Regions from separate parts of the Pigmentiphaga daeguensis genome, predicted to be linked through region 3. Evidence: predicted binding sites of a transcription regulator. Region 3 holds the regulator's gene; each other region holds the start of a gene.
What was found. The regulator LexA, encoded in region 3, represses DNA repair genes until DNA is damaged. The targets are predictions, from matches to a motif close to ACTGTATNNNNATACAGT.
Positions count from the first base shown of each region.

Region 1: a site for LexA is predicted at 3,203-3,220, ahead of recA (recombinase RecA). Genes of this name have one in related genera too.
Region 2: a site for LexA is predicted at 3,192-3,209, ahead of ABD104_RS08000 (PA0069 family radical SAM protein). Genes of this name have one in related genera too.

Region 1 is NZ_BAAAEN010000003.1:97,804-102,820, forward strand. Features, by position in the region: gene ABD104_RS05375 (M30 family zinc metallopeptidase) at 1-1,176, opposite strand, end outside; gene ABD104_RS05380 (hypothetical protein) at 1,245-1,547, opposite strand; gene recX (recombination regulator RecX) at 1,604-2,092, opposite strand; gene recA (recombinase RecA) at 2,079-3,158, opposite strand; gene ABD104_RS05395 (hotdog family protein) at 3,289-4,329, opposite strand; gene ABD104_RS05400 (HpcH/HpaI aldolase/citrate lyase family protein) at 4,322-5,017, opposite strand, start outside.
Region 2 is NZ_BAAAEN010000004.1:266,155-271,171, forward strand. Features, by position in the region: gene trmD (tRNA (guanosine(37)-N1)-methyltransferase TrmD) at 1-542, opposite strand, end outside; gene rimM (ribosome maturation factor RimM) at 591-1,199, opposite strand; gene rpsP (30S ribosomal protein S16) at 1,207-1,467, opposite strand; gene ABD104_RS07995 (TM2 domain-containing protein) at 1,594-2,040, shown strand; gene ABD104_RS08000 (PA0069 family radical SAM protein) at 2,048-3,184, opposite strand; gene ABD104_RS08005 (alpha/beta hydrolase) at 3,305-4,171, shown strand; gene ABD104_RS08010 (GntR family transcriptional regulator) at 4,211-4,912, opposite strand.
Region 3 is NZ_BAAAEN010000001.1:496,156-501,172, reverse strand. Features, by position in the region: gene ABD104_RS02440 (hypothetical protein) at 39-365, opposite strand; gene ABD104_RS02435 (hypothetical protein) at 382-789, opposite strand; gene ABD104_RS02430 (hypothetical protein) at 1,029-1,898, opposite strand; gene lexA (transcriptional repressor LexA) at 1,920-2,570, opposite strand; gene ABD104_RS02420 (asparaginase) at 2,761-3,720, shown strand; gene rpsF (30S ribosomal protein S6) at 3,984-4,355, shown strand; gene priB (primosomal replication protein N) at 4,450-4,782, shown strand; gene rpsR (30S ribosomal protein S18) at 4,811-5,017, shown strand, end outside.

The DNA of each region.
Region 1 (5,017 bases), on a different contig from region 3:
GCCACGGATGTAGTCGCAGTTCTGGCTCTGGTGCAGCCAGTTGCCGTAGTCCCCGTCGCGCAGCGGGTTGAAGCCCGGCACCACCCGGCCCGAGGCCAGGTCCTCCATCATCAGGGCCGAGGTCTCTTCCAGCCAGACCGCGAAGCGGTTGTCCGGACTCACGCCCGTGCGCGCGGCCCGCTGGTAGAAGTTGACCATGTGGGTCATCTCGTGCGCCAGCGTCGTATAGCCGGTATTCCGGCCCGCCTGGCCGCCCAGGTACATGGTTTCGGTGTCCAGGAACAGCACCACCGCTTCATTGCTGAGCGCCTCGTAGCTTTTCAGGAAGGCATTGGCGTTGAAGAAATAGCCGATCACGCCCCAGGGCTTGCCATCGGGCGTGATGTTGGACAGCACGATGTGCAGGTCCTGGTCGGGACCGATGTAGCCGCTGCCGACGGTGGCGCCCCAAGGCGCGCCCGCGAGATCGGTCACGATGGGATAGACGGAGTCCTGGTTCGACGAGAACCGGCTCTTCAGGCTGTCCAGCAGGGCCTCGCTCACCTTCGCGGCGGACCGCTCGCCGTCCTGCACCCAGATGTTCAGCATGCGCCCGTCGGTGGCTGCCCAGCGGCGGGCCAGGGTGGCCTGGAACCGCGTGCCGCTGCTGTCCTGCCATTCCCGCGTATCGCCTTCGACCGCCGCCCGCACGGCGGTGGCGGGGCCCTGCCGCGTCGATGCCCGGGGCTGGGACGCGCGATCGACCGGCGGCTGGTAGTCGCGGATGTGCGCGGGAATCTGGTTGACGCCCGGCAGGTGATCCGGATCGGCCGGGGCTTCGATTTTCGATGAGGCCGCGGGACGATCCGCCACCGAGGCGCTGATCGAGGCCATGCCCGCATCGCGGTCGGAAACGTTGGTGAAGACCAGCGTGACGGTACGGCCATTGACGCCATTGAGAGCGATCGGCACCGACGTGCCCGAGCTCGAACCGCTATTGTCGTAGCGCCAGATGCCCACGCCGCTACCGCGGTAGGTCTGCGCATCGGCGGCGCCGCATTGCGCGCCGCTGCATGCCACGGACAATGCCCCCGATCCGGAGACCTCGCCGCCCCCGCCGCCACCACAGGAAGCCAGCAGCGCCGCCAACGCAATCCCGGCCAGTGTCCGGATGGTACCCACGGTATCGCGATTCATCTTGCCCCCGCAGAAGAAGCTTACGCGCAACATACCATGGCGCGCGGACCAGGGCCTGTTCACAGGCCCTATCGGATGGACTGCACCTGCAACTGGGCGGGCATCCCGCCGCCCGCCTCGCCGGCGGCGCGCGCCACCGTGCCGGTGACCGTGACGGTGCGCGATTGCAGGTCCTGCATCTGCTGACGGGTCAGGCCGCGCAGGTCCCATTGCCGGTCGCCCGACTCGAGCACGGCGACGACGAAGGGCTCGTTGCCCTTGAGCACGATGCGTCCTTCCAGCGTGATCACGTCGCCCGCCCGGGGGGCGGGCTGGGCACAGGCCCACAGGCTGGACACACTCAGGCACAGGGCCAGCAACAATGCACGCATGGCAGCCTCGCGGCGAAAGGGGATGCGGAAAGTGTACGGGCGTTCCGGCAAGCGGCCTAGCCCTGGCCGTCGTCCAGGTCATCGAGGTCCACACCTCGCAACACCTGCCTGATGGTGGCCTGGCCGAAGCCCCGGGACATCAGGAAACGCACCTGCTTGGCACGCTGGCTGGCATCGGCCGGCAGCGTGCCGAAGCGCTTGCGCCACACATCGCGCGCCCGGGCCAGTTCGGTGGCTTCCAGCGTGTCCCGCAGTTCGGCGATCTGCGTGTCCGCCACGCCGTGCTGGCGCAGCTCATACATGATGCGCAAGGTGCCCTGCTTGGCCGCCAGCCGGTGCACCACGCTTTGCGCATAGCGCTGGGTAGACAGCCAGCCTTCCTTCTCCAGGCTGTCGAGCACGGCGCGAACCTCGTCCTCTTCCCCGAAACGGGCCAGCTTGCGGCCCAGTTCCAGGCGGCTGTGTTCGCGCCGGGACAGATAACCCACCGCCCGGGCCTTCAGCGAAGGGCCGGAGGCGGGCTTGCCGTCATCACTCGTCTTCAAGCTCGGCTTCGGTCACTTTGCCGGCGCCGGCCACCCGGGCTGCCACGCCCAGGCTGTCGCGCACGCGGTTCTCGATCTCGATGGCCATTTCCGGGCGTTCCTTCAGGAACTCGCGGGCGTTGTCCTTGCCCTGGCCGATGCGCTCGCCGTTATAGCTGAACCACGAACCGGACTTCTCGACGATGCCCGCCTGCACGCCCAGGTCCAGGATCTCGCCTTCGCGCGAGATGCCGGCGCCGTACATGATGTCGAACTCGGCGCTCTTGAACGGCGGCGACACCTTGTTCTTGACGACCTTGACGCGGGTCTCGTTGCCGATGACCTCGTCGCCCTTCTTGATGGAGCCGGTGCGCCGGATGTCGAGGCGGACCGAGGCGTAGAACTTCAGCGCGTTGCCGCCGGTGGTGGTTTCGGGGTTGCCGAACATGACGCCGATCTTCATCCGGATCTGGTTGATGAAGATGACCATGCAGTTGGTGCGCTTGATCGAGGCGGTCAGCTTGCGCAGCGCCTGGCTCATCAGGCGGGCCTGCAGGCCGGGCAGGGAATCGCCCATCTCGCCTTCGATTTCGGCCTTGGGCACCAGCGCCGCGACCGAGTCGATGACGATCAGGTCGACCGCGCCCGAGCGCACCAGCGCGTCGGTGATTTCCAGGGCCTGCTCGCCGGTGTCGGGCTGCGAGATCAGCAGGTCGGTCAGGTTCACGCCGAGCTTGGAGGCGTACTGGACATCGAGCGCGTGCTCGGCGTCGATGAAGGCGCAGGCGCCGCCCAGCTTCTGCATTTCGGCGACGACCTGCAGCGTGAGCGTGGTCTTGCCCGACGATTCCGGGCCGTAGATCTCGATGACCCGGCCGCGCGGCAGGCCGCCCACGCCCAGGGCGATGTCCAGGCCGAGCGAGCCGGTGGAGACGACCTGGATGTCGTGCTCGACCTCGTTGTCGCCATAGCGCATGACCGAGCCCTTGCCGAACTGCTTTTCGATCTGGGACAGCGCGGCGGCCAGGGCCTTGGTCTTTTCGTTCTGGGCAGCGGCTGCGGCCTTGGAAGCTTTGGTGTCGTCCATTCTGGGATCCTTGGGTTGATGGGCGAATTATGGCACTGCCCGACACTGTATAAAAAAACAGTATGGGACTGCAAGCTCCCAGGCCAAATTAACAACGGAATTCTGGAAAAACGGACGCGGAGACGTCCGCTCAGTACCCCGCCCTGGCGTAGGGGTTGCTCCCCCGCCGGTACACCATCAGCGCGCGCCGGTAGCGGTTGATCATCTCCCCCCGCTGGTTGCGCGCCTCGGTCAGCACCGTCACCACGCCCTGGTCGGGCCGCGAACCCGACAGCCGCGTGCCCTCGACCGTGGACCGGGCCTCCAGCGTGTCCCCCGGCATCAGGTCGGCGCCGAACTCCACGTCGGTCCATCCCAGGTTGACGGTGACCCGGCCGAAGGTGCGCGTGGACAGCGCCACGGCCACGCCTATCCCCCAGGTCTGCGGCACGACCGGCGCCGCCAGCCCCAGCGCCTGCGCGCAGGCGTGGTCGTGGCTTTGCGGCTGCCACTCCATGGCGCGCAGCGCGTGCAGCGTGGATTCCTCGGCCAGCAGGGTCTTGCGGGGGCTGTGAATGAAGGTTTCCCCCTGCCGCAGGTCCTCGAAGAACAGGCCGGTCTGCTCGACCCAGGCGCCGTCCCCGCGCGCGGCATGCGACAGGAAACGGGCCTCGTCCGAGGCCGAAGCGCCGGCGATCACGTCGGGCCCGGCCGCGCCGTGCCACAGCTCGGCCACGTAGCGCAGCTCGGCCACCTGCTCGCCGCGCTGGTTGTAGCCGCGCGTGAGCAGGCTGGCGCGCCCCAGGTGCGCATCCACCGGCTCGGTGGCCAGCACCTCGGTCTCGACATACAGGGTGTCGCCGCCGAACATCGGCCGGGTCAGCGCGATATTGGACATGGACACGATGCGGCGCCGCCGGCCGAAGGTCTTGGAGGTCATGCCGATCAGCCGCTGCAGGGTCAGCGTGCTGACCATCAGGGGCCGCTTCCAGTCGGTCAGCCCGGCGTAGCGATCGTCGTAGTGGACCATGGCGGCGTTGATGGAATCCAGGGCCTCGGCCACGTTGTCCTGTTGCGAGAACGTGATGCCCGGCCGATGGACGAAACGCTGCCCGGCGGACAGGTGCTCGAAGCCCAGGCCGAAACGCTCGGCATACAGGCCGTCTCCCAGGTGGTAGTAGGAACTATGCATGATGGTCTCCAGCGGCGGATGGGTTCGGCGCGGCGGCACGCCGCAGGATGCGCAGGGCGCTCTGGTAGACGGGCTCGTCCACCATGGTGGCGCCCACCGCGCAGGCGCGGCGGCCCGCGCGTTCGTAGGCGGCGGCCACTTCGCTCGCCCACGCCAGCCGGCGCGGATCGGGCGCGAAGGCCTGCACGATGATGGGCCACTGGCGCGGATGGATGGCGAGCTTGCCGGAGAAGCCCATGGCGCGCGCCCGCTCGCAATCGGCGCGCAGGCCGGCGTCGTCGTCGATGGCGATGTGCGGCACGTCCAGCATGGGCACGCCGCTGCCGGCGGTCTCGAACACCAGGCGCCCGCGTACGTAGGCCAGCGCGTCCCAGGCGTTGTCCGCGCCGGTCTCGGCGCTGAAGTCCGCGGCGCCGAAGGCCATCGCCGCCAGCCACGGTCCGGCCTGCGCGATGCCGGCCGCGCGGCGCACGCCCTGCGGCGACTCCACCAGCGCCATCAGCCGCAGCGCGGGATTGGCCGCGGCCGCGTGCGTGCGGACCATGCGCAATTCGGAGGCGTCCTCGGCCTTGGGAACGGCCACGAGATCCAGGGCGGGCAAGGCGCCCGCATGGGCCAGCGCATAAAGGTCCTCCAGGCCCGCGGGCGTCTGCGGGGAAGACACCCGCAGCGCCACCATGGGCGCGCC
Region 2 (5,017 bases), on a different contig from region 3:
CCGGACAACCGCTCGTTGAACGAATCCTGCACGGCGGATTCGTCGTCGTTCAGAACGCCGGGCAACAGCCTGACCGCGGCATCCATCATCGCCATCGCGGCGATTTCTCCGCCGGACAGCACGAAGTCCCCCAGCGACACTTCCTGCGTCACCCAGCGGTCGATGAACCGCTGGTCGATGCCTTCGTAGCGCCCGCACACCAGGATGGCCCCCGTTCCGCCGGCCAGTTCGCAAGCCTGGGCCTGGTCGAAACGACGCCCCTGCGGCGACAGCAACACCACCGGCGCCTCGGGCAAGCCGGCCTGCGCACGCTGGTCGCGCGCCGCGCACACGGCTTGCTCCAGAGGCTCGACCCGCATCACCATGCCGGGTCCGCCGCCATAGGGCCTGTCATCCACGGTGCGATGCACGTCCACCGTGAAGTCGCGCGGATTCCAGGCCTGCAACTGCCACCGGCCCTGCGCATGCGCCCGGCCGGTTACGCCCTGCTGGCTGATGGCCTCGAACATCGGGCCGAACAGCGTGATCACGTCGAACCGCAACATCTCGTCCATGGCCCGGGCCCAAGCCCTTTGTTCACGCCCGACGGGTCAGAAACCCTCGGGCCAATCGCTGTCTATGCGCCGGGCGTCGAGATCGACACCACGGATATACGCGTCGACGAAAGGCACCAGGGTCTCGCGCCGCCTGCCGCGCGCATCCAGCAGCGGCTGCGTCGGCTGGCCTGGAGCCACGGGTTCGACGCAGGCCACGTGCAGGATGGCATGCACCCCGTTGTCACTGACTTCCGTCACCGAGCCCAGGACGACCTCCCGGTCCGAGGCATCCTTGCCCGTCAATTCGCAGCCGATCAGGTCCACCCAATAGAACTCGCCTTCGGCAAGCCGGGGGAACTGGCTGCGCGGCACCAGCACCGTCCAACCCTTCCAGGCCAGGGCCTGGTCCCGGTCGGACACGCCGGGGAAGGTGGCCGTCACCACCGCGCCATGGCGCTTGGCGTCGGCCACTTCGACACGGCGCACTTCCGCGCCCTTGCGCAGCCACCATGTACGACTGCCCAACAAGGCCTCGGACTGGGCCGAATACGGCTGGACCTTCAGGCCGCCGCGCACGCCGAAGGCCTCCGCCACATGCCCGACCTCGACGAGATCGGCGGGCAGAGCGGGATCGCTAACGGACCCCGTGGACGCGGCGGACACCACGAAATCAGGCAGCCGGCGCGACCTTGGCGCCGTATTCCTTGACGAGACGGGCCACGGCCGGCGACAGCTGGGCGCCGTTCTTGGTCCAGTGCTCGACGCGGTCGAGCGCGATGCGCAGGCCTTCTTCACCCTCGGAAGCGACGGGGTTGTAGAAACCCACGCGCTCGATGAAGCGGCCATCGCGGCGATTGCGCGAATCGGCAGCAACGAGGTTGTAGAAGGGGCGCTTCTTCGAGCCGCCGCGGGACATACGAATCACCACCATAGGTAATTCCTTGGAAAAAGTTGACTAAGAAAAGCCCTAAAGTATAGCCCGGCCTGCTGGGCCTAGCAAGCAAGGATGCGGTAAAGTCCTTCAAAATCAAGGTCTTCTACGATGGATTCCCACCACATGTCCACATCTTCCGCCGACGATAAATCCCATATCCTTCCGCCGACCCGGAGTTTCCGCCACAAGACCGTGGCGGGACTGCTGGCCGCCGTGCTGGGCTGGGCCGGTGCGCATTGGTGGTACCTGGGCCGCCGGCACGGCTGGATCGTGCTGCTGTTCTCGCTGATCATGATAGGCACGGCGCTGCGCAGCGAAGCGTGGTATTTCCATCCCGCCTTCTTCCTGTTCCTCGTCCCGGCCGTCGCCGGCTTCATCGAAGCCATCGTCCTGTGCCTGACTCCCGACGCCAAGTTCGACGCCAAATACAACCCGGGACAGGCACGGCAAACGCGTACCGGCTGGGGGCCGGTATTGGTGGCCGGCATCACGCTGGCCGTGGGTACCGCCATCCTGATGCTGGGCATCGTGCTGCTGTTCCAGAGCCTGTTCGAGGGCATTCCCGCCTGAACGGGCCCTAGCCGAACAGCGGCATCTGGCCGGTGTCGGCGGGCGGTTCCTTGCCACGCGGCGAGCGGGGCGGCGGCCTGAACAGCCCTGTCTCCAGCTCGATGCGCCGGTCCGCCAGCCCGTGCCGGCGCGCGGCACGCCCGAAGCGCTGCGCGACCAGGTCGGCCCAGATGCCCTGGCCGCGCATGCGGCTGCCGAAGCGCGCGTCGTTGAGCTTGCCGCCGCGCAAGTCCTCCAGGCAGTGCAACACGCGGGCCTTGCGGTCGGGAAAGTGCGCTTCGAGCCAGTCCGAGAACACGTCCTTGACCTCCCAGGGCAGGCGCAGCATGGTGTAGAAAGCCGCCCGCGCACCGGCTTCCTTGGCCGCTTCCAGCACATGCTCGATGTGGTCGTCGGTAATGAAGGGAATGACGGGCGCCAGCGACACGCCGACCGGCACGCCGGCACCGGCCAGCGTCCGCACGGCTTCCAGCCGCTTCCATGGCGCCGCCGCGCGCGGCTCCAGCGTCCGGGCCACGTGTCCGTCCAGCGTACCGATCGATACGTAGACGGCGACCAGCTTCAGTTCCGCCAGCCTGGCCAGCAGATCGACGTCGCGCGCAACCAGTCCCCCCTTGGTGACCAGTGACACGGGATGCCGGGTTTCCAGCAGCAGTTCCAGCAGCCCCCGGGTCAGTTTCCACTGGCGCTCGATGGGCTGGTAGGCGTCGGTGGCCGAGCCGATGTTGATGACGTCCACCCGGTAGCCCGGGCGGCCCAGTTCGGCCCGGAGCGCCTCGACCGCGTTGGCCTTGGCGACGAGCCGGGTTTCGAAGTCCAGGCCGGGCGACCATCCCAGGTAGGCATGCGTGGGCCGCGCGAAGCAATACACGCAGCCGTGCTCGCAGCCGCGATAGGGATTGATGGCGCGGTCGAAGGGGATGTCCGGAGAGTCGTTGCGGGACAGGATCTTGCGCGCGCGCTCGATGGCGACCTCGGTCCGCAGCGGGGGCGGCTCTTCTTCCGGAGCGGCCCAGCCGTCGTCCACGGCGTCGCGCCGGTCGCCCTCGAACCGGTGCCTGACGTTGAGCACGGCACCGCGCCCGCGCTGCGGGACGGGAGGCGCCTGGGGATAGCCGTCTTGCGGCGAGTCATCGTGTTCCACACGCAATACTGTATATCCATACAGTATTGCGCACAATTGGCCCCCTGGTCTTTCAGCAAAAAATATTTTCCATAAAAATATATAATTTCTATAATTAATTAGAAATTCTCGGGACAACCCATGGACCACGCCCCGCTCTTCGCTCAACCTCCCCTGCCCTTTCCCGCCGCGCAGCGCTACGAAGACACGGTGCTGGAATGGGCCCGCGACCTGGATGCGGGCATCTTGCGCGCCCGTGACCTGGCCTATGGACCCGATCCGCAGCAACGCTACGACGTGTTCGCCGCCGGCGGCATGCGCGGCGCGCCGGTGCTGGTGTTCTGGCACGGCGGCGGCTGGACCAACGGCTACAAGGAGTATGTGCACTTCATGGCCGAGGCGGTGGTCCGGCGGGGACTGGTGTTCGTCGCGCCCACCTACCGGCTGGCGCCCCGGCACCGCCTGCCCGCCGCGTTCGACGACGCGGCCCTGCTGCTGGGCGAACTGCGGCGGACCGTGGGCCGGTGGGGAGGCGATGGCCGGAATCTCTACCTGTCGGGGCACTCGGCCGGCGGCGGCACCGCCGCGATGGCCGCCCTACGCAAGCGGGCCCTGGAGCGAGCGGGCGTGCCGCCCGGCGACATCCGCGGCTGCCTGCCCATCAGCGGCGTCATGGACCTGCACCATCCCTGCCCCGAGCCCGACAGCCTGGAGGAGCGGGTGTATACCACCCTGCTGGAACAGCCGTGCGAGGACGCGCTCATGAGCGCCATCAGCTGGACCGCCGGCAATCTCGTGCCGATGATGGCCAGTTATGGGGAGCGGGACAGCGCACGCGTGATCGGCGCCAATACGCGCATGTACGAACTGTTGAAGCACCAGCCGGCCGACGCCGGGCTGCACGCCTGGGAAGGCCTCGATCACTTCGACACACATCTGATGCTGGCCGACCCTGGCCATGCCTGGTATGGACACCTGGAGGCCCTGGTGGCGCGGACCAGCCGCTAGGATCGTTCACGCCAAAAGGCGCCTCGCGCAGGCCCCAGGCTACTCGGCGAAGCGCTCGCCCAGCACCTGCGCCGTACGCATCAGATGGCTGCGCAGCAGCTCGCAGGCCAGGCCGGCGTTGCGGGCCAGGGCCGCTTCCATCAATTGCGCGTGTTCACTCATCACGTCGTCCTCGAGCTGTTGCGCCGAGGATGTGTAGGCCAGCCGGATCCGGCGATAACGCTCGGAATGATCGATCAATTGCTCGTCGATGCGCATCAGCCACCTCGACCGCGCCGCGGCCAGCAGCGCGGCGTGGAACCCGCGATGGGCAGCTTCCCACAGTTCCACCGCCACGAGATCGTTGGGATCCTGGGGCAGGCGCGCCCGCGTCAGCTTGTAGTAGGCGGCCGTGATGCCGGCCCCCCAGTCGTCGTCGCCGTGTTCGATCGCATCCTGGAGCAGCAGCGTCTCGATCGAGGTGCGCGCGTGCATCAGGTCGATCATGTCGTCCCTGGACAAGGGCGATACGCTGAAGCCGCGCTGGCCGTCATTGCTGACCAGGCCTTCGCCGGACAACTGCATGAGGGCTTCGCGTATGGGGCTGATGCCCAGCTCGTAGCGCTGCTGCAAGGCCTGCAGCCTGAGCTTCTGGCCGGGAGCCAGCGCGCCGGCGATCACGTCGGCGCGCAGGTGCTGGTACGCCCGCTCGGACATGGTTTCCGAAGCCGCCTTGGGGGCGGGCGTTTCCGCTGATCGCATGAGGGTAGCGCTCCGACGACGGTTGAATATATACAAAATCCGTTATTCATAAATTTTAGCCGATGAGCTTGTTTCATTGGTGGCTCATCCAATGCCAGGGTTTAT
Region 3 (5,017 bases):
GAGTGTTCAATCTGCCGCTGATCCTGTCAGGGCGGCGCTCAAAACTTGGTGTCCGGGACATAGCTTCCCACGCTGCATACGCCGCTGAAGTTGTTAGCCATCTCCGTGGTTTCAATGCTTATTCGGCCGGTTTTTCTATTGATTTCCCCTCCGGTGTACATTCTTTTGTTGCTGATCAGCCTGCTGTGGAAAACGATTCTTTCGGACAGGACTTCGTAGTCTTGGGAGTAGTCGCCGGGGGTTCCATAGCCATTGTCTAGTGGATCTGACTCGCTAAAGGCATAAGCCGGCCAGCATGCCGCCCATGCGATCAGACCGGCCATTGCCGCCATTGATCGGCCCCTGGTTTTCCCGCGTTTCTTCATGGCTCGTCTCTGGCGGCTATTTGAGCGAAATACGGGCGGTGACCGTGCATTCGTGGGTGTCGACAGGACCTGTGGGAGGGGGCATGCCTGTTTCCATCGCGTATTGAGCCTGCAATGCTGGCTGCCACGGCTTGGTCTTGGTGGAGGAGCAGTCGCAGGCGCCCAGACTGATGTCCTTGAAGTTGCTCTTGCGCTGGGCGAACTCCGAGGCGCGGGACTTGGCCCGTGCGCAGGCCGCCGCGCGAGAGCTGTAGCTGATGGCTGCGGACTGTTCCTCGACGGCACGGGGGCCGTCCGAACCCGAGCTTGAACCCGAGCCTCCGATCGAGACGCCTTGGGCAGCCGCGCTGGCACACCAGACGGATGCGGCCGCAGCCGTGGCAAGTACCGCAAGGGCGTGGAGGACGTGGGATTTCGCTTGCATGATGGCCTCTTCCGGGATTGGCGCAGCGAGGGGAGTGGAGCAACCAGCCTAGCAATGAGTACGAAAAAATACGTACTCCAAATGGGGGGGGATTGCTGGCTTACAACAACTTCCGCAAGTGCGTAGATCCGCCGGTGAGACGTAAAAAAGCCCACGAATTTCAAAAATTCGTGGGCAATGGAGCATCGGAGCACAGGCTCCGCAGCAGTCTTATCCTGCTGCGAGTGCCGTAGGGAGACTCAGGCGTTCCAGCCTCGAGAAAACAGCAGCGCCAGTGCGGAAGGATAGCTTCGGCTGCTGCTTGCGCCGCGACGTTGCTTGAAGGGCCACGGGCTGCGATTCGCGGGAGTCGGTTTGGCATGCGGCCCATGTTGCCCGGTTCGCGGGATGATGGGCCGTTGCGCCGGCAGCGTATCCGCATCCGTGCCATGCGTGTCCGTTTCCTCGGCGGTGCGCGTGTGCGTTCCCGCCGCGGCGAGCCCGGCCGCACGTTTGAACCCCGGCTTGAACCCCGCACGCACCGTTTGCTGGCCGATGTCCAGCGTGACCGCGCCTTCGCCGCCCTGGGCAGCCGGCGCGATGCGCTGGAGCCGGATCTGGCCGGCCTGGCTCATGTCCGCCAGCAGCCGCAATTGGGATGCCGAGGTCGTGGCGGGCGTGCTGCAGGTATGGAACAGGAAGGCGGGGCAGGCGGCCAGCCGCGCGGCCATGTACAGGCGGCGCACCGTGCTTTCGGATTGCGCGGCCGCCTGGTCAGGGGGCAGGATGGCGACCAGCGCCGCGAACTCGCCCGCCCGCACGCCGGATTCCAGCTGGTCCAGGCCGTCCAGGGGGTGGTCGGTGCGCACGAGCTTGACGCATTCCAGCGAAACGCCGTGCTGGATCAGCGCGGGGGCGTAGGACAAGTACGGCGGCACCAGCAAGGCCACCGTGCGGCCGGCCTTGGTGAGCCGGCTCAGCAGCGGGCCGAGCAGGTTCAACTCGCCATGCCCGACGCGCGGGACCAGGATTTCGGTAAGTGCGCCGACGGGCCATCCGGCCTGGGGCAGGGCGGCGTCGAGCGCGGGAAAGCCGCTGGAAAGACTGGAGCTGGGCGTGCAGTGTTTCATGATGGTCGTCCGTCTGGGTCTTCAATGCACCAGGCCGGCCCGGATCAGGCCGACGGCGATGCCCTCGAGCGCGAAATCGTCGCGCTCGCGATCGACTTCGATGGGTTGGAAGTCGGGATTGGCCGGCAGCAGGCTCAGGCCGGTTTCGGTGTAGCGCAGTTCCTTGACGGTGACGTCGTCGCCCAGGCGGGCCACGATGATCTGCCCGTCGCGGGCCTGGGCGGCCTTCTTGACCGCGAGCAGGTCGCCGTCGAGGATGCCGGCGTCGCGCATGCTGTTGCCGCGTACCTTGAGCAGGTAGTCGGGCCGCTGCGAGAACAGGGCCTCGTCCACGCCGATTTCCTTGTCGATGTGCTCGGTGGCCAGGATGGGGCTGCCGGCGGCGACCCGGCCCACCAGCGGTAGCACCAGTTGCGCCAGCACGGGGTGCGTGAGCTGGAGCGGCGGTTCGGCCGCGACGGGGTCTTTCAGCCGTATCCCGCGGGAGGTGCCCGCGGACAATTCCAGTACGCCCTTGCGCGCCAGCGCCTTCAGGTGTTCCTCGGCCGCGTTGGGCGAGCGAAAGCCCAGCGCCTGGGCGATTTCGGCCCGGGTGGGCGGAAAGCCGGTCTTGACGATGGCCTGGCGAATGAGATCCAGGATTTCTTGTTGGCGTGCGGTCAGCTTGGACATCTCGGGCTCCGTGGCGGGGCGCCCGCCACCGGGTGGCGACGGCGCGTGTCGGGCTTCTGTGGTTTTATCCAGTAACTGTATTTTTATACAGTATCGATGCGCGACGCAAGCGAAAAACGCAAGTGTCGCGGGAACGCCAATCCGGCCGCGGGTATCATCGGGCTCTCGTCCTTCCGTGCCCGCGTCCGCCATGTCCCTGCCACGTCTTTGCATCGTCGCCACCGGCGGCACCATCGCCGGGGCCGGCGCCCGCCCCCAGGCCACGATGGCCTATGCCGCCGGCGCGCTGGACGTGGCCGAGCTGTGCGCCAGCGTGCCAGGCCTGGACGAAGTGGCCGACATCCGGGCCGAGCAGTTCGCGGCCATCGACAGCAAGAACGCCACGCCCGCCTTCTGGCAGTCGCTGGCCGGGCGGGTGCAGTCACTGCTCGACGCAGGCGCCGACGGCGTGATCGTCACCCACGGTACGGACACGCTCGAGGAAAGCGCGTATTACCTCCACCTGGTGCTCAAGACCGACAGGCCGGTGGTTCTGGTGGGCGCGATGCGCCCGGCGACCGCGCTGTCTCCCGACGGCCCGCTGAACCTGCTGGACGCGGCCACGGTGGCCGCCCATCCGCAGGCGGCCGGGCGCGGCGTGCTGGTCGTGCTCAACCACCAGATCCTGGGCGCGCGCGACGCGTCCAAGACCAATGCCAACCGGCCCGATGCCTTTGCTTCGCCCAACGCGGGCGCCCTGGGCTGGGTCCAGGACGGCCGGGTCGCCTGGATGGGGCGGCCGGAACGTCCGCACACCAGCGCCACGCCTTTCACGGCCGCCACGCCGCTGCCTCCGGTCGAGGTGCTGGCCGGCTATGCCGGCGGCTCGGCCGCCCTGATCCGGGCGGTGGGATCCACCGGGGCGCGCGGCCTGGTCTGGGCCGGGACCGGCAACGGTTCGGCCAGCGCCGACGCGCAAGAGGCGCTGGACGGACTGGAGCGCGGCGGCGTGGCCGTGGTCCGCGCGACCCGCACGGGCAGCGGCTGCGTCGCGGCCTCGGGCGGGCTGCCCGGCGCCGGTACGCTGTCGCCGTGGAAGGCGCGCGTGCTGCTGATGCTGGCGCTGGGCGCGGGCATGGACGACATCCAGGGCGCCTTCGACACGTATTGATCCGCCCGTGCGAGGCCGGCCAGCCCGCAACCGCGGCGGTGCATCCATGCCCGGAAATGGGCCCCGAAACCACGCCGCACGGCGGTTCTCGGGCCTTTGGCTTGCTTTTTGCCCTTCTGCGGGCGATAATAGAGGGCTTGATTTTTGGCGGAAGCCATTTTTTCGCCAGATTGATCCCTTGTCCGACTCTAGACGCTTGAGCGGACTTGCGCCTACAGCGGGCCCCATCCGGACGCCCGCGGGACCATCCATAAGGAGCTTCGATGCGTCACTATGAAGTAGTTTTCATCGTTCACCCGGACCAGAGCGAGCAGGTTCCGGCCATGGTCGACCGTTACAAGTCGCTGATCACCAGCCAGGGCGGCACGATCCACCGTCTGGAAGACTGGGGCCGCCGCCAGCTGGCGTACCCGATCCAGAAGCTCGTCAAGGCTCACTACGTGTGCATGAACATCGAGTGCGGCCAACTCACGCTGGACGAACTCGAGCACGCTTTCCGCTACAACGATGCCGTGCTGCGCCATCTCGTCGTCAAGATGAAGAAGGCCGAGACCGCCCCGTCGCCGATGATGAAGATCGTCGAGCGCGAGGAGGCCCGCAAGGTGTCCACCGAAGCCGCCCCCGCCGAGGCCTGAGCCCCGGCTGGACTGGCATGACAGGTCGTTGCCGACCGCCCGCATCGCAGGCCCGCCGTAGCGGGAGCCCGTCGATGCCACGGACGACACGGCGTTGAACAAGGTTCATCTGACCGCCCAGGTGGTCGAGTGCAAGCCGCTCAGGTATACCCCCGCCGGAATCCCGGTGCTGGAACTGGCGCTTGCCCACGAATCCGAGCTGATCGAAGGCGGGAGACCCCGCCGGGTCGAGATGCTCGTCAACGCAGTCGTCGTCGGCGATCTGGCCGGCAGGCTCGAGCGCGAGGCGCTGGGCCGGTCGATCCGGATCGAAGGGTTCCTGGCACCGACCCGGAAAGGTTCAAGCAGACTGAGGCTGCACATCCAGCAGGCCGCCATCGTCCGGCAGGGCGAGGAGGGCGGGCCGGCAGGACAGCCCCAGGTGTGAAACGGATTGAATACCCAAGAGGTACATCATGGCCGCATTCGGCAAACGCAAGGAAAAGAAGAAGTTCGGTCAACAGAATCCGCTGTTCAAGCGCCGCAAGTTCTGCCGCTTCACGGCAGCCGGCGTCGACCAGATCGATTACAAGGACATCGAAGTCCTCCGTGACTTCATCCAGGAAAACGGCAAGATCATTCCTGCCCGCCTGACCGGCACCAAGGCGCACTACCAGCGCCAG